One region of the uncultured Comamonas sp. genome, then DNA from elsewhere that is predicted to be linked to it. Evidence: predicted binding sites of a transcription regulator. Region 1 holds the regulator's gene; the other holds the start of a gene.
What was found. The regulator FNR, encoded in region 1, switches genes on or off when oxygen is low (the NO sensors DNR and NnrR bind a similar motif). The targets are predictions, from matches to a motif close to TTGATNNNNATCAA.
Positions count from the first base shown of each region.

Region 2: ACHWUQ_RS18810 (OmpW family protein) is a predicted target of FNR. The motif match lies at 5,982-5,995, and genes of this name have one in related genera.

Region 1 is NZ_CAXYJV010000038.1:209,454-217,340, forward strand. Features, by position in the region: gene ACHWUQ_RS14585 (TonB-dependent receptor domain-containing protein) at 1-1,849, opposite strand, end outside; cobalamin riboswitch at 1,932-2,179, opposite strand; gene ACHWUQ_RS14590 (hypothetical protein) at 2,217-2,432, shown strand; gene ACHWUQ_RS14595 (cell division protein ZapA) at 2,432-2,851, shown strand; gene ACHWUQ_RS14600 (sulfite exporter TauE/SafE family protein) at 3,299-4,120, shown strand; gene hemN (oxygen-independent coproporphyrinogen III oxidase) at 4,137-5,519, opposite strand; gene fnr (fumarate/nitrate reduction transcriptional regulator Fnr) at 5,669-6,391, shown strand; gene ACHWUQ_RS14615 (universal stress protein) at 6,528-6,971, shown strand; gene ACHWUQ_RS14620 (malonyl-CoA synthase) at 7,079-7,887, opposite strand, start outside.
Region 2 is NZ_CAXYJV010000046.1:16,992-24,878, forward strand. Features, by position in the region: gene ACHWUQ_RS18785 (ATP-binding protein) at 1-1,056, shown strand, start outside; gene ACHWUQ_RS18790 (response regulator transcription factor) at 1,019-1,561, shown strand; gene ACHWUQ_RS18795 (LysR family transcriptional regulator) at 1,569-2,468, opposite strand; gene ACHWUQ_RS18800 (YeiH family protein) at 2,633-3,724, shown strand; gene ACHWUQ_RS18805 (O-acetylhomoserine aminocarboxypropyltransferase/cysteine synthase family protein) at 3,840-5,123, shown strand; gene ACHWUQ_RS18810 (OmpW family protein) at 5,211-5,822, opposite strand; gene ACHWUQ_RS18815 (DUF808 domain-containing protein) at 6,095-7,090, opposite strand; gene mntP (manganese efflux pump MntP) at 7,533-7,887, opposite strand, start outside.

The DNA.
Region 1 (7,887 bases):
CGTAGGTGCGTGCGGTCTGGTAGCGCTTGTCCGCCAGGTTGTTGATCCGGGCGATCAGGTTCACATCCTTGGCCACCTCGGTCTGCGCCGACAGGTTGAACAAGGTGTAGCCGCCCAGCACATTGGTGTTGGCGGCATTGTCAAAGCGCTTGGCGCTGGTCTGCAGGTCGGCGGCCCAGGTCCAACCTGCGGCACGCGTCTCGGCGCCCAGGGTGGCATAGCGCTTGGCGCGGCGCGCCAGCAGCTTGTCGTTTTCGGTGTCGCGCGGGTTCTGGAAATCAACCGAACCATGCAGGTTGAAGGCGCCCAGCTTGGTGGTGCCCGCCAGGGTGATGCCCTCCAGGCGTGCCTTGCCCACATTGGCATAGCAGCCGAATGGGCTGTCGCAGCTGCCGGGTGACGAGAAGTTGATCAGGTCGGTCACCCGGTTGCGGTAGGCCGTGGCCGAGAAGCTGTGCGCACCTTGCGCCCAGCGCAGGCCCAGCTCGGCATTGCGGCTTTTCTCGGGCTGCAGTGAGGCATCGCCATATTCGCTGAAGCGCTGGTAGAGCGTGGGCACACGGAAGGCGGTGCCCACCGTTGCCGTGGCGCGCCAGTGGGTTGCAAACGCATAGCCGTAGGCGGCGCTGCCGGTGGTCTTGCCGCCAAACTCGCTGTCGTCATCCCGGCGCAGGTTCAGTTGCACCGTGTGCGGGCCGGTGTTCAGGCCATAGCCTAGCGCCAGCGCATTCTGGTGGCGATCCCGGTCAATGCCGCCATTGGTCAATGCGTCGTCACGCCGCTCCAGCGCTGCCGTCAAGGTGTGCACACCCAGGCGCCATTCGTTCTGGAACAGGTAGTTCTGCAGGCGGGTGTCCGTCTGGTAGGGCGAGGGCCGGGTTTCGTAATAGTCGCGCGACTGGCTGAACTGCAGCTTGGTGCTGTATTGCGCGGTCCACTGCGCCTGCCAGTTCAGGCCCAGCGCATACATTTTGTTGAGGCTGCGGTCATCATCCACCGGACTGATGTCATAGCCCGAGTTCACATCGCTGGCCAGCAAGGTAGCCTCCAGCCGGTGCTGGCGGTTGAGCTGGTAGCCCAGACGGCCGCTGACCGCATTGCTGCGGTAGTCGTCCTTGTCCGGGTTGGCGGTGGCGACCGTACGCGCATTGAAGCCATCGGTCTGCGAGCGGTTGAGGCCCAGCGCGTAATCCCATCCGCCCGCGCCGCCGGAGATACCCGCCTCTGCAGTGAACATGCCCCGGCTGCCCACCCCCAGGCCGGCATAAGGCTGGGCGGGGCCGTCGCCCTTCTTCGTGAAGATCTGCACCACACCGCCCATGGCGTCCGAGCCGTAGACGGCAGCCGCCGGGCCGCGCAGCACTTCGATGCGGTCGATCAGCGCCAGCGGAATCGATTGCCAGGAGGCGCCGCCAGTCGATTGCGAATCCATGCGCACGCCGTCAACGTAGACGGCGGTGAAGCGCGAATCGGCGCCGCGCAGAAACACGCTGGTGGTCGTGCCGGGCCCGCCGTTGCGCGTGATCTGGATACCCGGCACCCGCGCCAGCACATCGGCGACACTGCCCGGGCCCTGGCGCTCGATGGTTGGCGCATCGATGATGGACATATCGGCCACCAGATCGGACAGCGGTTGTTCGATGCGGTTGGCAGTCACCACCATCTCCTGCAGGTTCTTACCCGCTGTTTCCTGGCCGGAGGGCAGCTGCTGCGCCTGCGCGGACAGCGCCACGCAAGGCAGCGCTGCGCTCGCCGCCCAAGCGATGGTGGAGCGGGAGGGGAACAACCGGGAACGGGGCGTGCAGACGGGACGCGCGCAGCGGCGTGTCGTGAAAGGCGAGAAAAACATGGACTGAGCTGGCGATGAACCACCCCGCGCCAGCCTCCCCGCCGGCAATGGGGAACACGGAAGCTGTGGCAGCACCTGGGCCACGCACCTCCACTATGTTGGCCGGTATCCGGGCTGGCGATGACACAGCACACGCCTTCCCAAACACTTGTTCAAGGTATTCAGTGGCATAGTGGTGGCTGTGGATGGCGCAAAAGCCAACCATCGCTTACCGTTGCGGGGGCAGCGCAGGTTGCGCAACGCTTGTAGGGCACAAGCAGCGCTCCTGCTTCCCGTTGAACTGCCCCCATGTGAACCACTGGGGCGAGCACCAACGGGTACAATTTTAGCGTTAAACCCATTGCGCACTTAAGAAGACTGTCTCTCTATGGCCACTACGCCTTCTATGGATCTGATGCTTGAGCGGGTGGAAGCACTGCTGAGCCGTCATGAGGCTTTGCAACGCGCCCACGCCCAACTGCAAGAGCAGGTCACCACCCTTACCCAGGAGCGCGACTCCCTCCAATCGCGCCTGACTGCGGCCCGCGCCCGCGTGGACGCACTGATCGAACGCCTGCCCAAGACCTTTGACCAGGACGAATGATGAAACAGCTGGAAGTACACATCATGCAGCAAAGCTATATGCTGGGCTGCCCCGAAGGCCAGGAGGCACGCTTGCTGGCCGCCGTCAAGCATGTGGATGAGGCCATGAGCGGCATCCGCGACGCGGGCAAGATCCGTGGCCGCGAGCGCATTGCCGTGCTGGCGGCGCTCAATGTGGCCTTTGATCTGCTCGACCTGCAAGTGCAAAACAGCCAGTTGAGCCAGACGGCCGATGCATTGCAAGCGCAGGCCGCCGCCCAATCGGCTGCAATGGCCGAGGCCCAGAGCCAGCCCGCCGCCGCTGCGCAGGCCAGCCTCGACTGGGACGAGCCCCGTCTGCAATCGGTGCTGCAACGGCTCGATGCGGCACTGGCTCCCGCCCCCTCCCCGGGTGCCGAAACGCTGGCCGCCAGCGCCTGACAGCAGCGTGTTAGCAGCCGCTAACACCAAATACTGGCGCCATGCAATGCATTGGCTAAAAATACCGTTCCATGCGTTCTACGAGCTGTGTAGGACGCTATCTTTTTTGACCAATCTCAGCACATTGAATTGCGATTTTGGGGGGTGCAGCAGGTGCGAGCGATTACAATGGAAGCGTTCGCAGCCCTGCTGGACTTTATAGTTCCTTGAACCAATGCTCTACGAGCACGGGCTTGGTACATTACCTATTGAGCGTGATCGTCTCGCGTCAGATGAACCCAACGATAGGTTGCCCTCGCCCACCTGAACCCCCGGTTCAGGATGACGGTCCAGTGGATCCGCTGCGAACACCTGATTTTTTCGGGCAGGCTGCCCAACCTGTCTTCTCCTCTCCGCGACAGCGGGGTTTCAGGCCACCTGTTTCAGGTGGCCTTTTTACTGCGCACCATGGCTGATCCTCTCGTTCTGCTGCCGCTGTCGCTGCCGGGATTGATCGGCGGCTTTCTGGCAGGCCTGCTGGGCATCGGCGGCGGCATGGTGCTGGTGCCCTTCATCACCTATATCCTGGGCACCCAGGGCGTGGCGCCTGAGCTGGCGATCAAGATGGCGATCGCCACGTCGATGGCGACCATCGTGTTCACATCGATGTCCAGCGTCCGCGCCCACCACCAGCATGGTGCCGTGCGCTGGGATCTCGTCAAACGCCTGGCCCCGGGCATCGTGCTGGGCGGCCTGTTGGCCAGCCTGGGCATTTTTGCGGTGCTCAAGGGCAGCTACCTGGGCTTGTTCTTCGGCCTGTTCATTGGCTACTCGGCACTGCGCATGTTCCGCAAGCCCAACAGCCAAGGGACGCGCCCGATGCCGGGCACCGCCGGGCAGCTGGCGGCCGGCGGCGTGATTGGCTGCCTCTCGGGCCTCGTCGGGGCCGGCGGTGCTTTCATCAGCGTGCCCTTCATGACCTGGTGCAGCGTGCCGATGCACAACGCGGTGGCAACCAGCTCGGCACTGGGCTTTCCGATCGCCGTCACCAATGTCGCCGGCTTCATGGTGGCCGGCCTGCACCTGCAGGGCCTGCCACCGCATTCGCTGGGCTACATCTGGCTGCCGGGCCTGGCCGCCATCGCCACCTGCAGCGTGCTGACCGCACCGCTGGGTGCCCGCGCCGCGCACCGCCTGCCGGTGGCACAGCTCAAGAAGATCTTTGGTGGCATCCTGCTGTGCCTGGCGCTGTACATGCTCTACAAGAGTCTGGCAGCGTGGCAGGTCTGAGAGAGGCCACAGCAGGCTAGATGATGCGCGAGAAGCGCGCGCGGTTGCGGTCGGCCTGCAGGTTCTTGTCGAACACCATGGCCACGCCGCGCACAAAGTACCAGCCCAGCTCGGTCACGTTGATCACATCGTCTCGCACGTCCACCAGGCCCTGCGCCTGCAGCTCGCGCAGCTGGGCCAGCTCGGCGGCAAAGTACTGCGCAAAGTCGATCAGCCAGGCCTGCTCCAGCGATTCGATCGCCAGGCTGCCCTGGCACATCAGACCCATGATCACCGCGCGGCGCAGCAGGTCATCGCGCGTCAGCGCCAGCCCGCGCACCACGGGGATCTGGCCCTGGTCGATCAGGTCGTAATACTCCTCCAGCGTCTTGGCATTCTGGCTGTAGGTGGCGCCGATGCGGCCGATGGCCGAGACGCCCAGTGCCAGCAGATCGCAATCGGGCTGCGTGCTATAGCCCTGAAAATTGCGGTGCAGGCGGCCCTGGCGCTTGGCCACCGCCAACGCATCCTCGGGCAGCGCGAAATGGTCCATGCCCACGTAGACATAGCCAGCACCCTCCAGCGCGGCCAGCGCCTGGGCCAGCATGGCCAGCTTGTCCGCCGGGCTGGGCAGGTCCTGCGTCAGAATGCGGCGCTGGGGCTTGAAGCGCTCGGGCAGATGCGCATAGGCGTAGAGCGCAATGCGGTCAGGCCGCAGCGCATTGACCTGCTCCATCGTGCGGGCGAAGCTGGCCGGGCTTTGCAACGGCAAACCATAGATCAGATCAATATTGATGGATTCAAAGCCGATTGCGCGCGCCTGCTCGACCAGCGCAAACACCTGGTCGGCGGGCTGCTCGCGGTGCACGGCCTTTTGCACCAGCGGGTCGAAATCCTGCACGCCAAAGCTCAGGCGGTTAAAGCCCAGTTGGTAGAGGTGCAGCAGGCGCTCGCGGCTCACGGTGCGCGGGTCGATCTCGATCGAGTACTCGCCGCCCGGCTGCAGATGGAAGCGCTGCTTGACCATGTCCATCAGGCGGCTGAGACCCGCATCGCTCAGGAAGGTCGGCGAGCCCCCGCCCAGGTGTAGCTGGCTGATGGTCGAGCGTGTGCTGAGGTGGGCGAGCTGCAGATCCAGCTCGCGCTCCAGGTAATCCAGGTATTCGTCGGCCCGCTCGGCATGCTTGGTGATGATCTTGTTGCAGGCGCAGTAGTAGCACAGCGAGGCACAGAACGGCACATGCACATACAAGGACAGTGGCGCCAGCCTGGCCGCCAGGCCACTGCCGCGTTGCGCCAGCGCCTGCTTGTACTCATTCGCAGCAAAGGCTTCAACAAATCGGTCTGCGGTAGGATACGACGTGTAACGGGGGCCGGGGACGTCAAAACGGCGCAGCAGTTCGGGGGTCAGGGAAATCATGGGCTTTATCCTTGCGGACCCCCAATGTGCCCCAAGGCTCGCCACCCGTCCTTGATATACATCAAGAACCCATTTGGCGCCTGCACGCACAATAGGCGCATACAAGGAACGCCGTTCCTACACGAATATTTGTTCACGGGTATTGATACATGACATCCAACTCCATCAAAGTGGCGTGCTCCAACTGCAATCTGCGCGAGCTGTGCATGCCCGTGGGTCTGTCGGCCGAACAAATGGAGCGTATTGACGAGATCGTTGCCACCCGCCGCAAGATCAAGCGCGGCAGTGCGCTGTTCCGCAATGGCGAGACCTTCACCTCGCTGTATGCGATTCGCACCGGCTTCTTCAAGACCAGCATCGCCACCGAAGACGGGCGTGACCAGGTCACCGGTTTTCAGATGGCGGGCGAGATCATCGGCCTGGACGGCATCGTCAATGACCGCCACTCCTGCGACGCGATTGCGCTGGAAGATGCCGAGGTCTGCGTGATGCCCTACTCGACACTCGAGGACCTGTCGCGCGAAGTGACGGCCTTGCAGCACCATGTGCACAAGGTCATGAGCCGCGAGATCGTGCGCGAGCACGGCGTGATGCTGCTGCTGGGCAGCATGCGTGCCGAAGAGCGTCTGGCCGCCTTTCTGCTGAACCTGGTGCAGCGGCTGCACGCCCGGGGCTTTTCGCAGCATGAACTGATCCTGCGCATGACCCGCGAGGAAATCGGCAGCTACCTGGGCCTGAAGCTGGAGACCGTGAGCCGCACCTTCTCCAAGTTTGCCGAGGAGAGCATCATCGAGGTCAAGCAGCGCCATGTGCGCATTCTCGACACCGACAAGCTCCAGGGTCTGATCAACACCCAGGCCTGCTCGGCCTGAAAAGTGCAGGCCAGAGACACGAACGCGGCCTGATCCGACATCGTTCCGCGCGATAAGCGGCGATGCTTGGAGATGAAACCAGGGCAAGGCAGCAGCCTGTGGCCCTGTCCGGAGTCTGACCCGAAAGGAGCCTGTCATGTACCAACATATCCTGCTTGCCACCGATGGCTCTGAGCTGTCCGAGAAAGCGGTCCGCCATGCGCTGGCGCTGGCCAAGCTGAGCCATGCCACCGTCACCGCCGTCAATATCTCGCCGAACTACCCGCGCAGCTACTTCGAAGGCAGCACGATGCAGAACCCCGATGACATCGCACGCATCGAAGAAGGCTGGCAGCGCGCTGCGCAGAGCGTGGTGGACAAGGTCGTGGCCGAAGGGGCCGCAACGGGCGTGCCGATCAAGACCTTGGTGATCAAGTCCGACCTGATTGCCGAGGCCTTGCTGGAGACGGCCAAGAAGGAAAACTGCGACCTGATTGTGATGGCCTCGCACGGCTACCGGGGCTTGAAGCGTTTGCTGCTGGGCAGCGAAACCCAGCATGTGCTAACCCATGCGACGATACCGGTGCTGGTGCTGCGCTGACCGCTGCATAACTTCAACCCCGATAAAAAACCCTCGCTTGCGGCAGCGGATACGCTGCAACAAGCGAGGGTTTTGTCATGGCGGCTCCAAACCGCCACTGCAGGGTATCAACCCTTGAACAGGCCCTGGTACTGGTCGCGCAACAGGTTCTTCTGCACCTTGCCCATGGTGTTGCGGGGCAACTCGGCCACGACAAAGCAGCGCTTGGGTATCTTGAAGTTGGCCAGCTGCTTCTTGAGGGTAGCAATGATGGCTTCGGCGTCCAGTTGCTGGCCTGCCTTGGCTATGACCACCGCCACACCGACCTCGCCAAAATCCGGGTGTGGCACCCCCACCAGCGCGCTTTCGGCAACGCCCGGAAGCTCGTTGATGAAGCCTTCGATCTCGGCGGGGTAGACGTTGTAGCCGCCGGAGATGATCAAATCCTTGCTGCGGCCCACAATGGTCACATAGCCACGCGCATCGATCTTGCCGACATCGCCGGTCTTGAACCAGCCATCAGCGGTGAACTCCTGGGCGGTTTTCTCGGGCATGCGCCAGTAACCGCTGAACACATTGGGGCCTTGCACCTGGATATGGCCGATCTCGTCGGCGCCCAGTGCCTGGCCATCATCGCCCTGCACCCGCACGCCCACACCCGGCAGCGCAAAGCCCACCGTGCCGCCCCGGCGCTCATCCTGGCCGCCATGGCGGGCATCGGCCTGGTAGGGGTTGGAGACCAGCATGATGGTCTCACTCATGCCATAACGCTCCAGGATGGTGTGGCCGGTGCGGGTCTGCCATTCGCGGAAGGTCTCGATCAGCAACGGCGCCGACCCCGAGATGAACAGGCGCATGTGCCGGGTGGCCTCCTTGGTCAGGCCGGGCTCGGCCAGCAGGCGCACATACAGGGTCGGTACGCCCATGAAGACCGTTG
Region 2 (7,887 bases), on a different contig from region 1:
AGCGGCGGCGCCAACAACCCCTTCATCACGTTGTTCCTGCTGCAAGTCACGCTGGGGGCGGTACTGCTCAAGCCCTTCTATGCCTGGGGCATTGTGGTGGTCACCGGCTGCTGCGCGGTGGCGCTGGCCTTTTTCTACCAGCCGCTGCAGATCATGAGCCACCGCAGCGGCGCGATGCATTCGCTGTACCTGCTGGGGCTGCTGATCAGCTTCGGGCTCAATGCGATCTTGCTGGTCTCGTTCATCAACCGCATCATGTCCAACCTGCAGCTGCGCGATACGCGCCTGGCCGACCTGCGCCAGCGCGCCGCCGAGGAAGAGCACATCGTGCGCATGGGCCTGCTGGCCAGCGGCGCAGCCCATGAGCTGGGCACGCCGCTGTCGACCCTGGCGGTGATTCTGGGCGACTGGCAGCGCATGCCCTCGATCGCGCAAGACGGCGAGCTGATGGAGGACCTGCACGAGATGGAGCACCAGGTGCAGCGCTGCAAATCCATCGTCACCGGCGTGCTGCTGTCGGCCGGTGAGACGCGCGGCGATGCGCCCGAGACCACCACCCTGGTCACCTTCATGGACCGCGTGGTGGCGCAGTGGCAAAGCCACCGCCAGCCCGGCAATTTTGTCTACCGCAAGCAGGTGGCACGCGACGTTCCCATCATCTCGGATACCTCGTTGCAACAGATGATTTTCAATGTGCTGGACAATGCACTGGAGGCCTCGCCCGATTTTGTCCAGCTGGTGGTGGAATGCCCCGCGCAGGACGACGCCCAGCTGGTGCTGCAGGTGACCGACAGCGGCCCGGGTTTCAAGAGCGAGATCCTGGCCCATCTGGGCAAGCCCTACCAGTCGACCAAACAACGCCCTGGCGGTGGCCTGGGCCTCTTTCTGGTGATGAATGTGGCCCGCTCGCTGGGCGGCCATGTCGAGGCCCGCAACCGCGAGCAGCACCTGGGCGGCGGTGCAGCTGTACGCATCAGCCTGCCGCTGGCCTCCATTGCCCTGGATGATGAACCACACCATGACCTCCACCCAAGAACGCCTGCTACTCCTGGTTGAAGACGATGCCGCTTTTGCCCGCACGCTGCGCCGCTCCTTTGAGCGCCGGGGCTACCGCGTGCTGCATGCCAGCAGCGCTGACGAGGTGGCCCAACTGCTGCAGACCGAGCGCCCGCAGTACGCGGTGATGGACCTGAAGCTGGCCGGCCATGCCTCGGGCCTGTCCTGCGTGCAGCTGCTGCATGCGCAAAACCCCGATGCGCTGATCGTCGTGCTCACCGGCTACGCCAGCATTGCCACCGCGGTCGAAGCCATCAAGCTCGGCGCCTGCCACTACCTGGCCAAACCGTCCAACACCGATGACATCGAAGCGGCCTTCAGCCGGGTCGAAGGCAGCACCGAGGTCGACCTGACCGCCGCCACGACCTCGATCAAGACACTGGAGTGGGAGAAGATCCACGAGACCCTGGCCGAGACCGGCTTCAACATCTCCGAAACCGCACGCCGCCTGGGCATGCACCGCCGCACCCTGGCCCGCAAGCTGGAAAAGCACCACGTCCGTTGAACAGCGCTCAGGCAGCGTCCTCACAGGCCTGCACCAGCGCCTGCAATACCGGTGAGCGCTGCTTGCCCTGGCGCTGCAACAGCGAGAACTGCCGCCGCATCGGCGGCAACAGGCTGTGCAACACGGCCAGCTCGCCCCGGTCGATCCAGGGCTGGGCAATCACCCGCGACAGGCAACTGATGCCCGCCCCCCGCGCAACGGCGGTGCAGATCGCCTCCGAGCTGCCCAGCACCGCCGCAATCGGCCATTCCCGCAACTGGGAGAGCACGCTGAACTCCACCGCCTCGCGCGTGCCCGACCCCTCCTCACGCAACAGCCAGCGGCAGGCGCCCAGCTGCTGCGCGCTGACAGGGCTGTGGCCTGCTGCCGCCACCAGCGCATGGCCAGGCGCGGCAATCAGCACCAGCTCATCCTCGCGCCAGGGCTGAACCTCCAGTGCCGGCCAGTGGCTCACCCCTTCGATAAAGCCCAGGTCCACACTGGCCTCGCCGACCGCCTCGGCCACCTCGCGGGTATTGCCGATCACCACCTCAAACTGCACCTGGGCATAGCGCTGCATGAAGTCCGCCAGGATGGCCGGCAGCACATGGTTGGCAATGGTGGTGCTGGCCGCCACCCGCAGCACCACGGGCGCCATGGGCTCGCTGTGCTGGGTGGCCTGCTCCAGCTGCAAGGCCAGCTCCAGCAAGGCCTGTGCCTGCGGCCACAGGCTGCGGCCCAGGTCGTTGAGCACCAGGCGCTTGCCGCTGCGCGCAAACAGCTGCGCGCCCAGGCCTGCCTCCAGCTGCTGCAGGGCGGCGCTGACCGCCGACTGCGACAGGCCAATGGTCTGGGCCGCAGCGACGGTACTGCCGCTATGGGCAATGGCGCAGAAAACCTCCCACTGGCGCAGGCTGAGATGGAGCATGGTGAACAGAAACTCGGTCGGTTGATGGGCCTATATCTACCTATTTTATCGATAGAACTTAATCAAACAATCCGTTATACAGATATAAGAATAATTTCTATAGTGACACCACATCGCCCAGCAGCCTGCCGCTTTCGGCCCTGCCAGGGCGTCTGGAACCGCCCATGTCACTCGCCCACCTCCCCCTCCCCCGGCTGCGCCACGGCCACTGGCTCGATACCGCCAGACGCCTGGCGCCCGGCCTGCTGCTGTGCGCGGCCATTGCCTGGCTGGCCAGCGGGCTGGCGGCACTGCCCTGGTTTAGCAGCCATGGGCTGAGCGCGCTCACGGTGGCCATCGTCATCGGCATGCTGGTGGGCAATACCGTCTATGGCGCGGTACAGGCGCCGGCGGCAGCGGGAGTCGGGCTGTCCAAGCAGCAGCTGCTGCGCCTGGGCATCATCCTCTATGGCCTGCGCCTGACCTTCCAGGACATCGCCGCCGTGGGCCTGGCCGGAGTGCTGACCGATGCGCTGATGCTCATCAGCACCTTTGTGCTGGCGCAATGGCTGGGCCGGCGCTGGCTGGGGCTGGATGCACGCACCAGCATGCTGGTGGGCGCGGGCAGCGCCATCTGCGGCGCAGCGGCCGTGCTGGCCACGGCTCCGGTGGCCAAGGCGCGGGCTGATGATGTGGCGGTCGCGATTGCCACCGTGGTGGTCTTTGGCACGGTGGGCACCTTTCTCTACCCCGTGCTTTACCAGTGGCTCGCACCCAGTCTGCAGATGACCGAGGCCGGCTATGGCCTCTGGGTCGGCTCGACCGTGCACGAGGTCGCCCAGGTCGTGGCGGCTGGCGGCGCCGTCAGCAGCAGCGCGGCCGATACTGCCGTGGTCGCCAAGATGGTGCGGGTGATGATGCTGGCCCCGTTTCTGATCGCGCTGTCGCTGTGGCTGGCCAGGCGCCCTGGCAGCGCTGCAGCGGTCCGGCAGCCGGCAGCCGGTGGCGCCGTGCAGGCCCGCCAGATCACCATTCCCTGGTTTGCGTTGGGCTTTGTCGCAGTCGCGGGCATCCATTCGCTGGGCGTCATCCCTGCGCAGGCGCTCGCCATCGGTGTGCAGTGGGACAACGCCTTGCTGACGATGGCGATGGCCGGCCTGGGGCTCACCACCCATGTGCGCGCCGTGCGGGCTGCGGGCATCAAGCCCTTGCTGCTGGGGCTGGTGCTGTTTGTCTGGCTGGTGCTGGGCGGGCTGGCGGTCAATACCTGGCTCTGAGCGTGTTGATGGCGCTGAGCGCTCATAAGCTCATACCCAAAAAATCGTTGGTCTGCCGCACAAAACTGCTACAACCGGGAGGCATATTTCTGCCCACAAAAAGGATTCCAACACCATGCGCATCGAGACATTGGCCGTTCACGCAGGCTATTCGCCCGACCCGACCACCAAGGCTGCGGCAGTGCCCATCTACCAAACGGTGGCCTACGCCTTTGACAGCGCGCAGCATGGCGCCGACCTGTTTGACCTGAAGGTGCCGGGCAATATCTACACCCGCATCATGAACCCGACCACCGATGTGCTGGAAAAGCGCGTGGCCGCGCTGGAAGGCGGCATTGCCGCGCTGGCACTGGCCTCGGGCATGGCAGCGATCACCGCCGCCATCCAGACCTTGGCCGAAGCGGGCGACAACATCGTCTCGGCCAGCACCTTGTATGGCGGCACCTACAACCTGTTTGCCCACACCTTTCCGCAGCAAGGCATCGAGGTGCGCTTTGCCGATCCGCGTGACCCGGCCAGCTTTGGCGCACTGATCGACGACAAGACCAAGGCCGTGTTCATCGAGTCCATCGGCAACCCGCTGGGCAATGTCACCGACATCCGCGCGCTGGCCGATGTGGCCCACCGCCATGGCGTGCCGCTGATCGTCGACAACACCGTGCCATCGCCCTACCTGCTGCGCCCCATCGAGCATGGCGCTGACATCGTCGTGCACTCGCTCACCAAATACCTCGGCGGCCATGGCACCAGCGTCGGCGGCGCCATCGTCGACAGCGGCACCTTCCCCTGGGCGGAGCACAAGGCGCGCTTCAAGCGCCTCAACGAACCCGATGTGAGCTACCACGGCGTGGTCTATACCGAAGCGCTGGGCCCTGCGGCCTACATCGGCCGCGCGCGCGTGGTGCCGCTGCGCAATATGGGCGCGGCCATCTCGCCGCAGAACGCGTTCCAGATCCTGCAAGGCATCGAAACCTTGGCGCTGCGCATGGACCGCATTTGCGAGAACACCCAGAAGATCGCCGAGACCCTGCAAAAGCACCCCAAGGTCGCCTGGGTGCGCTATGCCGGCCTGCCTGATCACCCGGACCATGCCATTCTGCAAAAGCAGTCGGGCGGCCGCGCCTCGGGTATTTTGTCGTTCAGCCTTAAGGCCGCCGATGGCGAAGTCCGTGCCGCAGGCGCCCGCTTTCTGGATGCTTTGCAGCTGTTCACGCGCCTGGTCAATATTGGCGATGCCAAATCACTGGCCACGCACCCGGCCTCGACCACCCACCGCCAGCTCGACAGTGGCGAGCTGGAAAAAGCAGGTGTGAGCGAAGGCATGGTGCGTCTGTCCGTCGGCATCGAGCATGTCGATGACCTGCTGGCCGATCTGGAGCAGGCGCTGGCCAAGGTCTGAAGGGCCCTCGCACGCAAAAAAAGAGCCGCTTGCAACAAGCGGCTCAATCACAGTGCTCTTTGATCCGTGGACGGCTTCAGACCCCGTTTAGAAGCGGTAGCCCACACCGACACCCAGCAGCCAAGGATCGACCTTGAAGGTTCCCACCTTGGTGCCCGCCGAGCGCACATCGGTCTTGATGTAGACCTTCTTCACATCCACGTTGATCGACCAGTTCTTGTCGAGCATGTAGTCAAAGCCGATCTGCAGTGCGGCGCCAAAGCTGTTCTTCTTGATCGATGGATCGAGCGCGGCCTCAACCGCCGGTGCGAAGTTCACGTTCGAGAAGCGCGTGTAGTTCACACCAGCGCCCAGATAGGGCTTGAACGCGCCCATGTTGGTGAAGTGGTACTGCGCCAGCAGGCTGGGCGGCAGGTGCTTGAGCGTGCCGATCTTGGCGCCGTCCGAGCGCAGGTCGTGCTTTTGCGGGTAGGTCAGCACCAGCTCGGCCGCGATGTTGGGCGTGAAGAAGTAGGTCACATCCACTTCGGGAATGGTCTTGTCATTGATCGACAGACCCAGGCCGGTGGAGTCCTTGTTGGCGCTGTCCAGGTGCACCGCACGCAAACGCACTTGCCAGGGGCTTTGCGCCTCTTGCGCCATCGCGGCGCCCGACGCCATTGCACATACAGCCGCCGCTGCCAACATCATCTTTTTCATCATCATTGCCCTCGCTGCGATCTTGCTCGCATGGATTGAAAAGTAGCTGAAACGAGCCAGCATCTGCATGCCCGGCCAGCGCCAAGCGCCGGATAGGTGGGTGGCAGATCTGCCTGCTGTCCATGCCCTGCATCTTCTTCCTCTACGCGCCAGGCGGCCCTGACCCAGATCAACGAGACAAAACAAGCCGTGAAAAAAGGCGGCCCGCTGTTGCGATGCCGCCTTGAGGTCTTTACTGCAGCCGCATCCCAACGATGCGGCGCTGCTGCTGGTCAGTGCCCGCGCAACTTGTGCCAGGCCTCCACCGCCAGCACCACCAAGCCGCCAATGGCCGCGCCGACGACCACGTGCACCAGCGTCGGTGCCAGCAGGGCCACCACACCGCCCATCGGGGTCACGGTGCTCTGCAGCCAGTGCTCGATCGGGCCGATGCCGTGCACCAGCAAGCTGCCGCCCACCATGAACATCGCAGCCGTACCCACAATCGACAAGCCGCGCATCAGCCAGGGCGTAAAAGCGATCAGGCCCCGGCCAAACGCCTTTGCAGCGGCACTGGTCTTGCGCATCAGCCACATGCCCACATCGTCCATACGCACAATGCCGGCCACCAGGCCATAGACAAACACGGTGATCGCCAGCGCCACAGCGACCAGCACCACCAACTGCTCGGCAATCGGCTTGCTGGCGACGGTGCCCAGCGCAATAGCCATGATCTCGGCCGACAGAATGAAATCGGTCCGGACGGCACCCGCGACCTTGGCCTTTTCATAGGCCACCGGGTCCATGTTCTTCTCGTTGGCGGCTTTGACCGACGAAGGGGCTACACCCATTTGTGCGGCCTGCTCAGACTCCTTGACGGCGTCATGGGTGTGCTTGGGCTTGTGGAACAGGCTGAGCACCTTCTCCACCCCCTCAAAACACAGGAAAGCGCCGCCAATCATCAACAGCGGCGTGATCAGCCAGGGCGCAAAAGCACTGATCAGCAACGCTGCCGGCACCAAAATGGCCTTGTTCTTCAGTGAGCCCTTGGCCACCGCCCAGACCACCGGCAACTCCCGGTTGGCCTTGACGCCGGTCACCTGCTCGGCATTCAGCGCCAGGTCATCGCCCAGCACCCCCGCCGTCTTTTGCACCGCCACCTTGGTCTGCGTGGCCACATCGTCCAGGATGGCCGTGCTCTTGCCCGCAGCCGTCTTGGTCATCAGCGCCACATCGTCAAGCAAGGTCGCAATATCATCGAGCAACATCAATAAACCAGCACCAGCCATTACGCACTCCCTGTCCAAATTAGGTGGCAAATCATAGCGATTTCACAATGCAATGCCGTCTCAAGCCCCGTAAAACGGTGATCTCTACGTTTTGTTGGAGGTTGTTCACAAAACTTTATGCAGGCCTTGTCAACCACTTCAGCGCGCGGCCCGTTGTACACCCATCTACACCAGAAAGGTGAAAGGACTGAAATGACTGAAGTGTTTGCTATTTGGCCTGAAGACGAACGTGACCGTAAGCGTGCTCCTGCCCGCTTCTGATATCAGCGCAGCTTGCCAGCGGTTGAGCCAGAACTGAAAACCCGGCACCCGCAGCGATTGCAGGCTCACTGATCTCTCTCACTTTAGCCCCGCTCTGCGGGGCTTTGTTTTGTCTGGCGCCGTCCTCCTACAGGGCCACACACCAAAGCCCTCTGCCGTGGCAACCGCAGAGGGCCTGCTTTTATACCGCCACCAGGTGCTCGTACAGAATCAGCGAGCCAATCGCGATCAGCACCACGCCACCCACCGCCTCTGCCCAGCGGCCGGTGATATGGCCCAGCACACGGCCCACCATCACCCCCAAGGTCACCATTGCAAAGGTCGCAAAGCCGATGCTCAGCGCGACCACGGTGATGTTCACATCCAGGAAAGCCAGGCCCACGCCCACCGCCATCGCATCAATGCTGGTGGCAAAGCCGGTCGCGACCAGCAGCCAGAAGCCATGGCGCGCCGGGCGGCCCATCCCGGGTTCATCGGCACTTTTGAAAGCGCCCAGCACCATGCGGCCACCCAGCACCAGCAGCAGCACAAAGGCA